DNA from 2 places in the Faecalibacterium prausnitzii genome. Region 2 is predicted to be linked to the other one. Evidence: predicted binding sites of a transcription regulator. Region 2 holds the regulator's gene; the other holds the start of a gene.
The links. The regulator HrcA, encoded in region 2, represses chaperone genes, less so after heat shock. The targets are predictions, from matches to a motif close to TGTTAGCACTCNNNNNNNNNGAGTGCTAACA.
Positions count from the first base shown of each region.

Region 1: a site for HrcA is predicted at 1,948-1,978, ahead of I5P96_RS05240 (Hsp20/alpha crystallin family protein). Genes of this name have one in related genera too.

Region 1 is NZ_CP065377.1:1,063,343-1,070,898, reverse strand. Features, by position in the region: gene I5P96_RS05250 (alcohol dehydrogenase) at 1-178, opposite strand, end outside; gene I5P96_RS05245 (YitT family protein) at 242-1,099, opposite strand; gene I5P96_RS05240 (Hsp20/alpha crystallin family protein) at 1,349-1,813, opposite strand; gene I5P96_RS14280 (ADP-ribosylglycohydrolase family protein) at 2,048-2,365, opposite strand; gene I5P96_RS14275 (hypothetical protein) at 2,429-2,806, opposite strand; gene I5P96_RS05230 (XRE family transcriptional regulator) at 2,931-3,224, opposite strand; gene I5P96_RS05225 (AIPR family protein) at 3,335-4,528, shown strand; gene I5P96_RS05220 (hypothetical protein) at 4,929-5,078, opposite strand; gene I5P96_RS05215 (ADP-ribosylglycohydrolase family protein) at 5,244-5,582, opposite strand; gene I5P96_RS05210 (ADP-ribosylglycohydrolase family protein) at 5,536-5,796, opposite strand; partial or broken gene I5P96_RS05205 (vWA domain-containing protein) at 5,811-6,470, opposite strand; gene I5P96_RS05200 (macro domain-containing protein) at 6,562-7,556, opposite strand, start outside.
Region 2 is NZ_CP065377.1:2,764,542-2,772,097, reverse strand. Features, by position in the region: gene I5P96_RS13375 (hypothetical protein) at 1-152, opposite strand, end outside; gene I5P96_RS13370 (alanine/glycine:cation symporter family protein) at 404-1,909, shown strand; gene I5P96_RS13365 (NAD(P)/FAD-dependent oxidoreductase) at 1,967-3,235, opposite strand; gene I5P96_RS13360 (diguanylate cyclase domain-containing protein) at 3,488-4,981, shown strand; gene I5P96_RS13355 (stage V sporulation T C-terminal domain-containing protein) at 5,067-5,609, shown strand; gene hrcA (heat-inducible transcriptional repressor HrcA) at 5,792-6,865, shown strand; gene I5P96_RS13345 (nucleotide exchange factor GrpE) at 6,862-7,482, shown strand.

The sequences.
Region 1 (7,556 bases), 1.2 Mb from region 2:
GCCCTACGGTGATACCGGGCACCGCCCGGGGCACGCTGCCATGCTTAATGTGCAGGTCGCTGGAGCAGATGCTGGCAAGGGTCACCTTTACAATGGCGTCTCGCTCGTGCTGCAGCACCGGCTTTGGTTTTTCCATCAGGGCAAACGTCCCCTCTGAAACATAGGTATAGGTCAGCATGCTTTTTACCTCCATGCGCTTTGATATTTCCGGACTTGAGTATACCACGCAGCTCTCCGCCGATCAGATCTTGGGCTGATACTGCATGCTGGACACATTGTAAACGGTAACAAAAGCCTTGGGGTCTTCCCGGTTGATAAAGTTCATCAGCTTCTGATATTCGCTCTTGTCCACGATGGTAATGATCTCGTTGTGCTTTTCCAGATTGTATGCACCGATGGCCTTGTACATGGTCGCACCGCTGTGCAGGTCATGGAGGATGAACTGACGCAGCGCCTCCTCTTTTTCGGTGATGATGCAGACGCGGCGTTTGATGCTGTTATCAAAGATGAAATGGTCCAGCACGATGCCGTTGAAGTAAGTACCGAGGATACTCAGCACCACGGTCTTTTTATCGTAGACCAGGGCCGCGGAAAGCGCCACACACATTCCCGACAGAGACATGGCTTTTCCCAATTCCATGTGCAGGTACTTGTTCATGATCTTTGCCACGATATCCAGCCCGCCGGAGGATGCATTGCGGTTGAACAAAATACTCAGCCCGATGCTGACCACCAGAATATAGCACAGCACGTCCAGCTCCTGACTGCCGGTCATCGAGCCGAACTCCGGGAACAGCTTTTCAAACAGCCCCAGAAACACCGGCAGCAGCACACTGGTGTATACGGTCTTTGCGCCAAATTCTCTGCCGCAGGTAAAGAACCCGATGATGAGAAGCACGACGTTCAGGATCATCGTAATGACCGACAAGGGCAGCGGCACAAAATTGGACAGCACGATGCCAAAGCCGGAAATGCTGCTGACGGATGTATGGCTCGGCACCAGAAAAAAGAAAACGCCCGCCGCAATGATCGCCACCGCCCCGGTCAGGACTGCCGTCTCCCTCAGGACTGCGCCGGTCTTTCCTTTTACATCACTCATCTTTGTCCCCCTAAAATCAAATTTGTTTCACCGATTTCCTCATCTTTGTCGATGCGGACAAGGAGCTTACCGCCAAAGCGTTTGTATTCCATAGTGAAGTACCTCCATAAATTCCGAGTTGCTGTTCTCAGTATACCATGATTTTCCCTTACGGAAAAGATAGCGAAACAAAAATGCCCCCGGAGGGCTTATTGCGGCTCTCCGGGGGCATCTTATGTGCGTTGTGCTTTGGCGCACACGACCGGCGTTTTACTCGATTGCAATCAGATTCGGGTTCTCAGGCAAAGCCTTCGTCTGCTGAGGAGCAGGCAGCTCGACGTGCAGGACACCATCCTCGAACTTTGCGTGGATGTCTTCCTTCTTCACATCGCCCACGTAGAAACTGCGTGCGCAGGTGCCGGAGAAGGATTCGCGCCGCAGATAGCGACCCTTCTGATCCTTTTCGTCATTGCTGTGGCTGCGCACTGCCTGAATGGTCAGGTAGCCGTCGTTCAGATCCATCTGAACGTCTTCCTTCTTGCAGCCCGGCAGGTCAACGGCCATCTCGTAGCCGTTGTCCGTCTGTTTGACATCGGTCTTCATCATGTTTGCACCGCGCTTACCAAAGGTATCACGAGCCTCACGGTTCATCATACGTTCCAGTGCAGCGTCATTCCAGAACGGATCGAAGAAATCATCGAACAGGTTTTCATGGAAAACAGTCGGCATAAACATAAATCATTCCTCCAATCCCGGCGTTCGGGTCGGGTAAAAAATCTTTATGTTGTTTATTCGGAAAGGCTTTCCGGGGAGCCTTGCGGTTCTCCTTTTGCCCTTCCTCCTGAGCACGCCACTGTTATAGCACCATGCGTTAGCAGTGTCAATAGAAGAGTGCTAAAATTCATGAAAGAATAATACTTTTATGAAATTCCATGCAATCTTTTCACAATTCAGTCGTATTATCGCATTTTATATCATCTTAGCAATCATAAAGCACAACAGTTCATATGCTTCCCGGATATCCTCCGGCAGACGTTTCAGAGTCTCGTCCCGCAGTTCCTGCGGCATCCCGTAAAAAGCTTCGGCAATGCCGCCGGTGATGCAGGCAAGGGTGTCGCTGTCGCCGCCCAGAGATACTGCATTGCGAAGTGCATCCTCAAAACTGACGCTTTCCAGAAAAGCAATGATTGCTTCCGGCACAGTTTCCTGACAGGTCTCCACATGATGATAGGTCGGCCGAATTTCATCGCAGGTACGGTTCAGGTCATAACCGAAGGTCTGCTCCACATACTGTTTGATTTCCGGCTTGCTGTGGCCGGTACGGGCCAGAAAAATCGCTGCCGCCGTGGCCTACGCGCCTTTGATGCCCTCAGGGCGGTTGTGGGTAGCCACAATTTTCTTTGTCTCAGGGCTAATAAGGTTTGCCATGAGCGAGCCATCTTTTTTCGTCATTAACTTAAGGGCTCCTTTTGCAATCTGCTGCTTCTGCTCATCTGTCAGCATCGCCTGCAATGTCACATCCGGCACTGCCGCTTTAACGGCGTTAATAAAGGCCGGTGCAGTATATAATGACTTCTCTATTTGGGAAAAAACTGTCTTTGCTCCTTTGAGCAGAGGTTTCGCCACCTCTGGAACTCGCCCAAAATGTTCCGATAGTTCTTCTTTATATTCAGATGCATCAATTATTTCCACATCTTCAGATGCAATGATGATCGTTTCTTTGTCCATATCAAATAATCCTTTCGTGATATTTCTATAATAAAGTTTGTATTTTTTGCGAACCGGCCTATTTCTGTATGTAGGTAAGCTCAATATCATATCCAAGTTGCGCCAGTATCTGCACAAAAGTCAGTCAATTTTTAGAACTTCGATATATTTTAACTATTTCAGCAAACAAATCGACAGGATTTTCTTCCAAAGCATCGGCAAGCATAATTAGTTTTTCTATACTAATCCAATTCCTTCCGTGTTCTATATTGCAAAGGTGTCGAAGCGAAATCCAATCTTCTGAGCCGAACAATTCGTCACTTCTATTATAGATAAATTGTTCACGGCTTTTGTACTGTTTTCCTAATGACTTTCGTTTCTGCTCAAACATTTTTCCTATTTTTGTTAGAGCTTCACTCTGTCTTGCTTTTTCAGCCATATATCTCTCCATTATGCACCATGGTGCATTGTTTATTTTTGAGTATATGATATACTAAAATTGTTCTCAGGGCAACAGCCCTCGAGAAGAAAATATAAGGAGGCCATAAAATGGCCAATTTAAAGTTTAAAGTTGAGGCTCTTCGTACCCTCGCATCCCCTTATCGTAAGGGAGACAAAGATGAAAGCACCTTCGAAACCATTTATTATCTGCTGGTGGATATGAAGGAGCTTCCCTCTAATATTCCTCTCGATGTCAATCCGCGTGAACCAAAGATGACAACCAATGTGGCTCGTAGCTTGCTCACTGCTGTAGTGGAGCCGGAAACTGATTTCTATATCAACAACCGCGGTATCGTCATCGCCGCCAAAACGCTAACCTTTAATAGCACTGATTCGGAAGTAACCATTGACATTGGTGATCAGAATGACGAAAACGACAAGTCCCTTTACGGCATTCTTGACGGCGGCCACACCTATACCGCCATCATGCGTAAGCGCGACGAAATTCCTGAAGACATTCGCAAATTTGTTCGTGTTGAAGTCATCACCAATGTGCAGAATATCACGCGCCTCTCCGATGCTCGCAACACGTCGGTTCAGGTTTCTGATATGGCACTATTCAATCTCGACGACAAGTTCGACGATATTAAAGCCTCCATTGCAGGTCAGGCATATGCAGATCTGATTGCTTACAAAGATAATGAGGATAAACCTATTCACGTTTCGGAACTGCTCCGCTTGCTCTACGCCTTTGATATCGACAAATATCCTGATGACAATGCGGCCCCGGTACAGAGCTATTCCGGTAAAACACAGGTATTTAAGCGCTATAAGCAGGCATTTGAATCTCCTTTTTATAAGTCTTTGACCGGGCAAATTCCTCTACTGGTAGAGCTTTATGATGTTATCGAACGCGAACTTCCTGAAAAGTATAGGGATTATAAGAAGGCGCAGGGCGTTGCAAATCCGCGTTTTGGAAGCGTGAGAGGCATCGAATCTCTTGACACTCCGACAAAAACGGAGTTTCTCGCCACTCCCACAAAGTATTCTGTTTCCAGTGGCTATATCTACCCCATTTTTGGTGCTTTCCGTAGTCTGCTGAAATTTGATGAGGCAACGGGAGCTGTTTCCTGGCTGTTCAATCCAATTGACATCTGGAACGAAGTCGGCACATCCATTGTTCAGAACACCTTTGAGACCTATACTAACCCTCAGCTGGCCGGTAAGGATAAGCAGCTTTGGCTTTCCAACTACAGAATTGTAGAAACCCAGAGTCTCCGCAAACTTCTCGGACGCAGATAAATAGAATAGTATTGAGCAAGAGGCATCGGATCGCATCCGATGCCTCTTTTTGTTCGTCTAAAACGACTCTTTTAATACATTTAATCAACTATACTGCAAGCCTAACTCTCCAGAAATATTGGTAAATCATTGGTAAAACTGAGGTTGAAACACAGAAAGCGCTTGATTTACAAGCGTTTTTTCATGTCCGGCAAATCCTGCCATGGCAGATAAAAAGCACTTTTGTCATATCAAAATATTTCCTTATATCGTATCATTTTGTTTTTTTGTACACATGCGTGCAAAATTCAGTTCTGCTTCAAGAACTCCCGCAGCACATCCTCCGGGCGGGGGTATGGTTCGTTACTCTTTCCATCCTCATTTCCCAAGATATTTTTCCAGAAGCACCAGTTGGACGTCCTCAATGCCATTGAACACCGTCGGGACAATTCCAATTTCCGTATAACCGTGTTTTTTGTACATGGCACGTGCCACCGCATTCCGGGCGCTTTTTCGTGTGCGTCTTGATATATTCCGCACTTTCCAGTGCCTTTTCATAAAGATGTTCCATACCGTTCTCTCCTTTTCCCAAAAAATTCGATATACTCTCTGGGTTCAGTATATCGGATTTTTCAGGCCGATGCAAGACGCCCTTCATCGAGTCTTATTAAAAACCAAGGAGCAGATACTTCACATCACGAGTGTGTTGTATCTGCTCCTTGGTTCTCCGAATGTCTTATCTCTGGCCGATGTTCCACCGAAACAGCTCATATCCTTCCCGGATATCCTCCGGCAGACGTTTCAAAGTCTCGTCCCGCAGTTCCTGCGGCATCCCGTAAAAAGCTTCGGCAATGCCGCCGGTGATGCAGGCAAGGGTGTCGCTGTCGCCGCCCAGAGAAACTGCATTGCGAAGTGCATCCTCAAAACTGACGCTTTCCAGAAAAGCGATGATTGCTTCCGGCACGGTCTGCTGACAGGTCTCCACATGGTGATAGCCCGGCCGAATTTCATCGCAGGTACGGGTCAGGTCATAACCGGCGGAACATCCCGCCGTAACCGGCATGGGGATATTCACGGCCCCAGAACCGCATTTCATGCTGCACTGCACAAAATGTTCTCTCCGGCAGACCCTTTCCGTCAATCAGACCAACTGCCACCGCAGCGGTCATGACGGTATCATCGGTGAAGTGCGATTTCTCGCTCAGCAGCGGAAAATCCTTGTGCTTGTAATTGTTGTGGTCAAATTCATAGGGACTGCCCACGATGTCACCCAAGATTGCTCCTAACATGGCTGTTTCCTCCTTTACCTATGATGCCGCTTCTGAAAATCAGCTTCGATTTGTTCTTTCCACTCTGCGCCGATGGACGCGCAGCAGGGTGCTTCCCGCATCCGGGAGACCGTCTCGCTGACAACGTGATAGTTGACCGCCACGCCCTGTGCGTCATTCTCGAACCGCACGGCCCGGTCGGACGAGATGCCGAAGCGGGCAGCTTCCTTCACAGCATCCATGTTGGCACCGAGGAACAGGAACTCCCAGCCGTACTGCTCTTTTTCCCGCTCGATCATCCGGCGGATCTTCTCATAGCTAAACCGTTTGCTGGCGTTTTCCAGCCCGTCCGTGGTGATTACAAAGATGACCTTTTCGGCGCGCTCACTCTCCGGCAGATGGCGCTGAATGTTCGCCATCTTCTCCACGCCGTAGCCAATGGCATCCAGCAGGGCCGTGCAGCCCCGGACGTAGTAGTCCTTTTCGGTCAGCGGCGCAACAGCCTTCAGCGGAAAACGGTCGTGCAGCAGCTGCACCTCATGGTCGAACAGGATGGTGGTCACGTTGGCCTCGCCCTCCTGCTCCTTCTGCCGGGTCAGCATAGCATTGAACCCGCCGATGGTGTCCTACTCCAGCCCGCCCATGGAACCGCTGCGGTCCAGAATGAAAACAAGCTCAGTAAGATTTTTCTTCATAATAAATGCCCTCCGTTTTGTGGTGTATCGCTTTCGTTGGCAAAAGGATACCACAAACCGGAGGACAAAAGGTCAACGGGCAGGCGACAAATCACGCACCCAGCTGTTCCTGATCGTATTCAAACAATAGCGTATTGACCTGATTGATGTTATAGATTTTGTGTTCCAGGCAATACCGCACGATCCAGTCCCGCTTGGAGCCATCCGAAAAGGCATAGCCCGCACTCTTGAGCAGGTCGATGGTTTCATCTTCGGACAGGTGCAGCCCAACCGCAAAGGCCAGCACCGTTTTCTTTTTGGGGTTGTAGTCGCGATTGCACTGAATTTTGGAGAAATGCTGCCGGGAGATGTTGGACTGCTTGTACACGGTGGAGTCTTTCAGCCCCCGCTCGTCAATGAGCCGCAGCAGCCGGGTGGTGAAGCTTTCACCGAGATTATCCATCAGGCTTTCCAGACTGCGGGCTGTCCTGGGTGCCGCGGCGGGTGCCGGAACTGCACCTAGCATCGGCACGGCGGCATCTTCTTCCAGAAGCCTCCGCCGCTCTGACAATTCCCTGCGCCGACGGCCAAATCCGTAGCTTTCATCGTTCTGTGCTACATAGTGGTCGTCAATGTACTCCTCCACCGAGGCGAACAGCTTCCGGCTCACGGCCAGCGAGCCCCGGTCGTAAAGCACCAGATACACGGTCAGGTCGTGCTCCATGACGTACTGTGTGATGGTGTCCACCGCAATGCGGAAGGCCTGCTCCTTGGGGTAGCCGTAGTTTCCGCTGGACAGCAGCGGAAAAGCCACGCTCTCGCAGTGGTGTTCTGCTGCTAGTTCCAGCGCAGAATGGTACGCATCGGCCAACTGTTCCGCTTCGCCAAAGCCGCCGCCGTGCCATGCCGGGCAGACCGCATGGAAGATATACTTTGCAGGCAAGCCGAACGCCGGGGTGCACACCGCCCTGCCCAAATCGCAATGCCCGATGGCTTCACAGGCGGCGGTCAGCTCCTGCTCCCCTGCTGCCTGATAGATAGCGTGGCTGGTGCCGCTGCCCTGCAAAAGGTTTCGGTTCGCCGGGTTGACGATGGCATCCGCTGCCA
Region 2 (7,556 bases):
GGCACGCCCCGCTGCGGCTCGGCGGTCTGCATCAGCCATTGCTGGCGCAGCATCTGCCGGGTGAGCAGGACGGTGCCGCCCACCAGCGGCAGCAGCACCAGAAGCGCCGCCCCCAGTGCAGCCCAGAACGGCTTCCACCCGCCTTTGTGCATTCCGCTTCCCTCCTTTGCCGGTGTTACGGAAAGGATGGCCCCGCCGTCTGCGGATTATACAAAAAACGCGGGCTGTGCGAAAAAGTCATACGAAAATAAAATTCATCCGCTTTGCATCAAAGATGAAACCTCAGAATAAATTGAAACAAAAAGCTTGCCAGCAGCAGGAGCCCCCTGTGCGGGAAGCTGCGTTTTGCGGGCAGAGCCTTTGGCGTTCTGTCCGCTTTTTGTTTTGCAGAGGGGGAACGATCATGTTAGAGACCATTACGAGCGTGAATGGAGTTGTCAACGGCATCGTCTGGGGGCCGGTGGGGCTGGCGCTGCTGTTCGGCACCGGATTTGTGATGTCGGTGCGCACCGGTTTTTTCCAGTTCGGGCATTTCCGGTACTGGCTGCGGAACACCATCGGTGCCATCTTCACCGACCGGGACATCACGGCCCATACCGAAAAGAACGATAAGGCCATCAGCCAGTTCCAAAGCCTGTGCACCGCGCTGGCGGCGACCATCGGCACCGGCAACATCGTGGGCGTGGCAACGGCCATCCTCAGCGGCGGGCCGGGTGCCATCTTCTGGATGTGGGCCATGGCCATCCTGGGCATGATGACCAACTACTCGGAAAACGTTCTGGGCATCTTTTACCGCCGCAAGAACGCCGACGGCGAGTGGTCCGGCGGCGCGATGTACTATCTGGCCGACGGTCTGGGCAGCAAGAAGGGCTGCAAAAAGCTGGGCCGGGTGCTGGCGGTGCTGTTCGCCTGCTTCTGTGTGCTGGCCTCCTTTGGCATCGGCAACATGAGCCAGATCAACTCCATTGCAGGCAACATGAATGCGGCCTTCCAGGTGCCGAATCTCCTCACCGGCATCCTGTTGGCGGTGCTGTCCGCGCTGGTCATCCTGGGCGGCTTGAAGCGTGTGGCGGCCGTGACGGAAAAGGTCGTTCCGCTGATGGCGCTGTTCTACATCCTGGGTGCGCTGACGGTTGTGCTGACCCATGTTACGGCGATCCCGGCTGCGTTCGCGGCCATCTTCAAAGGCGCTTTCGCCATGCAGGCGGCGGGCGGCGGTGTGCTGGGCTACGGTGTGTCCCGCGCCATCACCTGGGGCTTCAAGCGCGGCGCATTCTCCAACGAGGCGGGCCTCGGCTCGTCGGTCATGGTGCACGCGTCCTCCAACGTCAAGGAGCCGGTGCAGCAGGGCATGTGGGGCATTTTTGAGGTCTTTGCCGATACCATCGTGGTCTGCACCCTGACGGCGCTGGTCATCCTGACGTCCGGCTTCGTGGACCTGAACACCGGCCGGATGCTCACCGAGGTGCAGGGCTCTGCGCTGGTGGGCGAAGCCTTCTCCACCGTGTTCGGCAGTTTTGGCCCCAAGTTCATCGCGGTGTCCATCCTGCTGTTCGCCTATTCCACGGTGCTGGGCTGGAGCCACTACGGCACCAAAGCCTTTGAATATCTGTTCGGCACCAAGGCCAGCATGGGCTATCAGGTGGTCTTCGTGGCCATGGTGCTGGTGGGTGCGACGATGAAGCTCGACCTCGCGTGGGACCTGTCCGATACCTTCAACGGCCTGATGATGCTGCCGAACCTGATCGGTGTGCTGAGCCTGTCGGGAACGGTTGCGGCCATCACCCGGAACTATGTGGACCGCAAGTTCCACGGCAAGCAGGTCGAACCCATGTGGTCGGCCTTTGCAGAGTATCAGAAGGAGGAAGAAGCAGAGGAAGCCACGCTGGACAAAGCCGCAAACGAATAAAGAACGCAAAAAGACCCGGCCCTCTCCGGCAGACGTGCAGGAGAGGGCCGGGTCTTGTCATCTCTTTTTGTGCGGGCGGCGCAGGGTGCGCACGGCGTCCCGCCCGGCGGTGATGCCGCTGCCGAAGGCCCAGTGCAGGTTGAAGCCGCCGCACATCCCGGCGCAGTCCAGCGTTTCGCCCACGAAGTACAGCCCCGGACAGCCCTTGAACTGGAAGCTGGGCTCCAGCTCGGTCAGGCTCAGGCCGCCGCCGGTGGTCTGGGCCTGTTTCCAGCCGCAGGGGGTCAGGTCTTCGAAGAGCCAGTGCTTGGCCGTGTTGGCCAGCACCTGCCAGGCGGCATCGGGCAGGGTGTCCAGCGGTGTGTCCGGCAGGCGGGCCGCTGCCCAGAGGGCGCGGCCCAGTTTGGGGTTGAGCAGCCCCGTCCAGAAATCAGCGGGCGTCCGGCCCGGCAGCAGGGGCACCCGCGCAGCGAACAGGGCCGTCAGCGCGGCCTCGTCCAGCGCGGGGAAGAGGTCCAGCTCCACAGCGGGGCGCTTCGGGCCGCGCCGGGGGGCCAGCAGGCCGGACAGCTGCATGATGCAGATGCCGGACAGGCCGTAGTCGGTGAACTGCACCTCGCCCGTCTCCTCGGCCAGCAGGGTGTGGCGGTCCAGGTCGAGCAGCGCGGCGCGGGCCTTGACCCGGATGCCGGCCAGTGCTTTGTTGGGCCGGGCCGTCTGCAAGGCGGTCAGGCAGGGGTAGAGCGGTTCCAGCTTTCCGCCGCACTGGGCGGCAAAGCGGGTGCCAAAGCCATCGGTTCCGAACTGCGGGCCTGCATTGCCGCCCATGGCGCAGATGACGGCATCGGCATGGAGCGTCTCGTTGCTGCGCTCGGTACTGTCGAAGAGGACGGCGTAGCCGTTCCGGTTCTGGCTCAGGGTGTTGACAGTGCAGCCGGTGCGCACCTCCACCCCCAGCCGGGCCATGTGGCCCTCCAGCAGGGCAAGGACGTCCGCCGCCTGATTGGAATACGGGTAGACCCGCCCGGCTTCGTCGGTGCGGGTGTAAAGCCCCAGCGCCCGGAACCATTCCAGCGGCGCGGCGGTGTTCACGGCGTTCAGCAGCGGGGCCAGCGCCTTTGGGTCTGCGGTGAAATAACACTCCGGCGCGATGCCGGTGTTGCTGAGGTTGCACCGGCCGTTGCCGGTGGCCAGCAGCTTTTTGCCGCAGCGGGGGTTGCGGTCCAGCACGGTGACGCGCACTGCCCCGGCGGGGGCCGCCTGTGCTGCGGCCAGTGCCGCCGCCATCCCGGCTGCACCGCCGCCTAAGATCACGATCTGTTGCATGAAACGATCCTTTCTGAAAAGAGAAAAAGCCGCCGGAACCCTCCCGCGCGGCGCAGGGCCTGAAGAACAGACCCAGTATAGCATAAACCGGAAAAAACGGCCAGAGTTCAAACGGGAAAAACTATGGAAGAGCATTGACAGAAGAGGAAGAATCTGGTAGATTTGAAGCGATGCAGCAAAGATGCGGCTAAGAAATTTTAACTTCTCTCGAAAAAATTCGGGGGTACGATGAATATGTCATGGGATCATAGGATGGGGAGAAGCAGACGGCGAGCCGCTGCGCTTGCGCTCCTGGTGGTGGTGTGCCTTTTCAACATTGTGGGCTATCTGGTATATGTGCAGCGCCAGTTCTATCGGGAGAGCACCCAAAACCTGCTGGAGACCTACGAGCAGGTGAACAAGACGTTTACCATGTTCGCGCAGCGCAACTGGAACGTTCTGAGCGAGTGGGGCAACAGCTTGCAGGAGGCAGACGAAACGGCCATCCGGGCCAGTCTGCGCCACTTCAACCGCGAAAAAACGACCTGGCGGTACAGTGAGCTGTACCTGTTCAACGAGTCCAACCAGTATCTGAAAGCCGCCGGAGAGAGCGGAGAGGCGCAGGGACAGTGGGGCGCGTTTGCAGCGACGTATGCGACCGGCCACTCCAGCGTGAGCAGCTATATCATGGACACGGGCGAGCGCCGGGTCGTGTTCACCGTGCCCATCCGGCCGGTCGAGGTCTCCGGTGTGACCTACACCTGCATTGCCGTCAGCTACAACAATGCAACGCTGGAAGAGATGATCGGCGGCCATGCCTACAACGGCCAGAGCGACTGCTACATCATCTACCCGGACGGCAGCGTGATGCTGTCCGAGGAGCCGAAGAGTGAGATCGAATCCTGGATGACGAACCTGTTCGATTTTCTGGAGAAAAATGCCAAGGTCGATGCCGACGGCTTTGCCGCCATGCGGGAGAACGTGCGCAGCGGCGGCAGCGGCAGCACCGGGTATCGGTACGGCGGCAAGGGCTATTATCTGGTCTATCAGCCGGTGGGCTTTCAGGACCTGACCGTCGTGGGTATCGTGGAGCGCGATGTCGTCGATGCCGGGATGCGGAAGATCCAGACGGCTACCATCCTGCTGCTGCTTTTTTTGATGGGCAGCGTGGCCGTGGCGATGGTGCGGTCGGTCAAGCTGGATGCGGCACTGGAAATGGAAGAAAAAGAAAACGCCCTCCGCACCGAAGCGCTGGAACGACGGAAACTGGAGGGGCTGGCCAACACCGACGGCCTGACCGGCCTGTTCAACGAGCGGTGCTTCAACAGCACCCTGAAGCAGAAGGAAAAGGCGCGCCAGCCCTTTGCTCTGTTCTATCTGGATCTGGACCGGTTCAAGCCGGTCAACGACACCTACGGCCACGATGTGGGCGACCAGCTGCTCCGGGCCGTGGCCGACCGGCTGCGGAGCTGTGTGCGGAGCAGCGACCTTGCGTTCCGCATCGGCGGCGATGAGTTTGCCCTGATCGTGAACGGCGAAGTCGATGCAGACGGGTGCGCCCAGCGGATCGAGACCATCAAATCGGTCATCCGGCAGCCCTATGTGCTGGACGGCCGGACCATCTGCATTGGCACCAGCTGCGGTTCGGCCTGCTACCCGGCCGACCGGGCCGACGTCCGCGACATCCGCATCCTGGCAGACCACCGGATGTATGAGGACAAGCAAAAACAGGGAAGCTCCCGCAGGCAGAGCTTCGCGCTTGAATAATTCTCCTTTCTCTACCACAAAATAACCACAGGAAACGAAATCTGGGAACCAAGGAAACGTGGGACCGAGAAAGGGAGAATGTGTTATGAAAGCAACCGGGATCGTCCGCCGCATTGATGAGCTGGGGAGGGTCGTCATCCCCAAGGAGATCCGCCGCACCCAGCGCATCCGCCGGGGAGACCCGCTGGAGATCTTCACGACCGGCGACGGCGAGGTCATCTTCAAGAAGTATTCGCCGGTGGGAGAGTTGAGCAGCGTGACGACGCAGTATGTGGATGCGCTGAGCAAGAGCTTCGCACTGACAGCCTTCGTCTGTGACCGGGACCGCATCCTGGCGGCGTCCGGTGCCGGGCGGCGGGACCTTGTGGACCGCAGCGTCAGCCAGCCGCTGGAAAAGCTGATGGACAGCCGGAAGCTCTACGCCAGCGACGGCGACCCGGAAAAGGCCCTCCTGCCCTGCGAGGGGGCGCAGCGCGCTCTGCTCTGTGTCTGCCCCATCATCGCGGCGGGGGATGTGACCGGTGCCGTGGGCTTTCTGACCGAGGACCGGGCGGCACAGCCGGATGCCGCGCAGGAAAAGGCCGCAGCAGTGGCGGCGGCGTTTCTGGCAAAACAGATGGAAGAGTAAATACCTTATAAAAGCAAACGGCCTGCGCCTCGGCGTGGGCCGTTTGCTTATGACCAATTTGTGAATCTTTCAAAACTTTTCTGCGAACCTATTGACAGCGCGGAAAAATTGGATATAATGGTCTTAGCACTCAGGAAGACAGAGTGCTAAAGAACAAAAAGCAAACGAAGGAGGCAGGCGCTATGACGATGGATGCACGCAAGCAGCGAGTCTTGCAGGCGATCGTGGCGCTGTATGGTCTCGAAGGGGAGCCTGTGGGCAGCAGTGTGCTGGCAAACTACTTTGATATGGCAGTTTCCAGTGCGACGCTGCGCAACGAGATGGCGGCGCTGACCAAGCTGGGCCTGCTGGAGCAGCCCCACACCAGCGCGGGCCGTGTGCCCAGTGCCAAGGGCTACCGTTATTATCTGGACAATCTGCTGACGGATGACCAGCCGCTGGACCGCGTGACCCGCGCACGGGTGGACGCCGTGTTCGCCAGCCTGGACCACGAGCCTGAAAAGCTCGCCCAGGGTGCCGCACGGGCGCTGGCTCAGATCAGCGGCTGCACCGCAGCCATCAGCACTCCCTGTGCCGAGGACCTCTGCATCGCCCATTATGAGGTGGTGCAGGTAGGCCGCAGCGCGGCGGCAGTGCTGGCAGTGACCACGGCCGGCTACGTCCGGACCCGCGTGGCGCGGGTGCGCACCGGCCTCTCGCGTGAGGATGCTGCGGCGCTGGCCGCCCTGCTCAACCGGAACCTGACATTCGTGGCTCCCATGGATCTTTCGCCCCGGCTCCTTGCAGAGCTGTGCGGCCAGATCAACCCGGAGCTGGTGCCAGTGGTGTCGGCGGCAGCGGCCATCCTGCAGGATTCCACCAAACCGCACGTCTATCTGGGCGGCGAGCAGTACCTGCTCGACTGGCCCCAGCTGGAAGGCAAGGTCGGTTCCATCCTCAGCCTGCTGAGCGATGAGGAAGCGGCCGCCCGGCTCATCGCCCCGCCCACAGAGCAGAGCGAGAGCATCCTGCTGGGCGAGGACATTGAGCCGCAGATCCCCGGCCTGTGCATCGTCAGCGACCGTTATCTGGTCGGCGGCGGGCTGTGGGGCTCGGTGGCACTCATCGGGCCGACCCGGATGCCCTTCCAAAAGCTGATGCCTCTGCTCCACACCTTTGCCGACCAGCTCGGCGAGGGTATGAGCGGCAAACGAAAAGATACCCCGCAGGCAGCCGCACCCCGGCGGACTGTGATCTATAAGGAGGACCTGGAATGAGCGAAGAAACCAAGAAGACCCCGCAGGCGGAACCCGCCGCAGAGCCAAAGACCGCTGAGCAGGCCGCACCCGAAGCAGCCGCTGAACAGGCTGCGCCCGCATCCGAGACAGCGGAACCCAAGGATGCGAAGAAGGACGGCTGGTTCAAGAAAAACCGCGACCTGGAAGCTGCAAAGGCAAAGCTGGAAGCAGCGGAGCAGGAAGCGGCCCAGACCAAAGAAAAGCTGCTGCGGATGGCTGCCGAGTACGACAACTACCGCAAGCGCACCGCCCGCGAAGCGGACCAGAAGTTCAACGATGGCATCTCCTTTGCGGTCAACCAGATCATCCCCATCCTGGATACGCTGGAGATGGCGGCCAACGCCCCCACCACCGACGAGAATTACAAAAAGGGTGTGACCATGACGCTGGACAAGGCGGCCAAGGCACTGGATGTCCTCCATGTGGAGGAGATCGAATCCCTGGGCAAGCCGTTCGACCCCAATTTCATGAACGCCGTGCAGCAGGTCCCCGCCGAAGAGGGCCAGGAGAGCGGCACGGTGGTCACCGTCTACCAGAAGGGCTACAAGCTGGGCGACAAGATCGTCCGCCATGCGACCGTTGTGGTGGCCGAGTAACTTCGCAAAGACCCGCAAGGGTTTTCAAATAAACATCCGCTTATCCACTTTGAGCATCATATAAACAAATACGT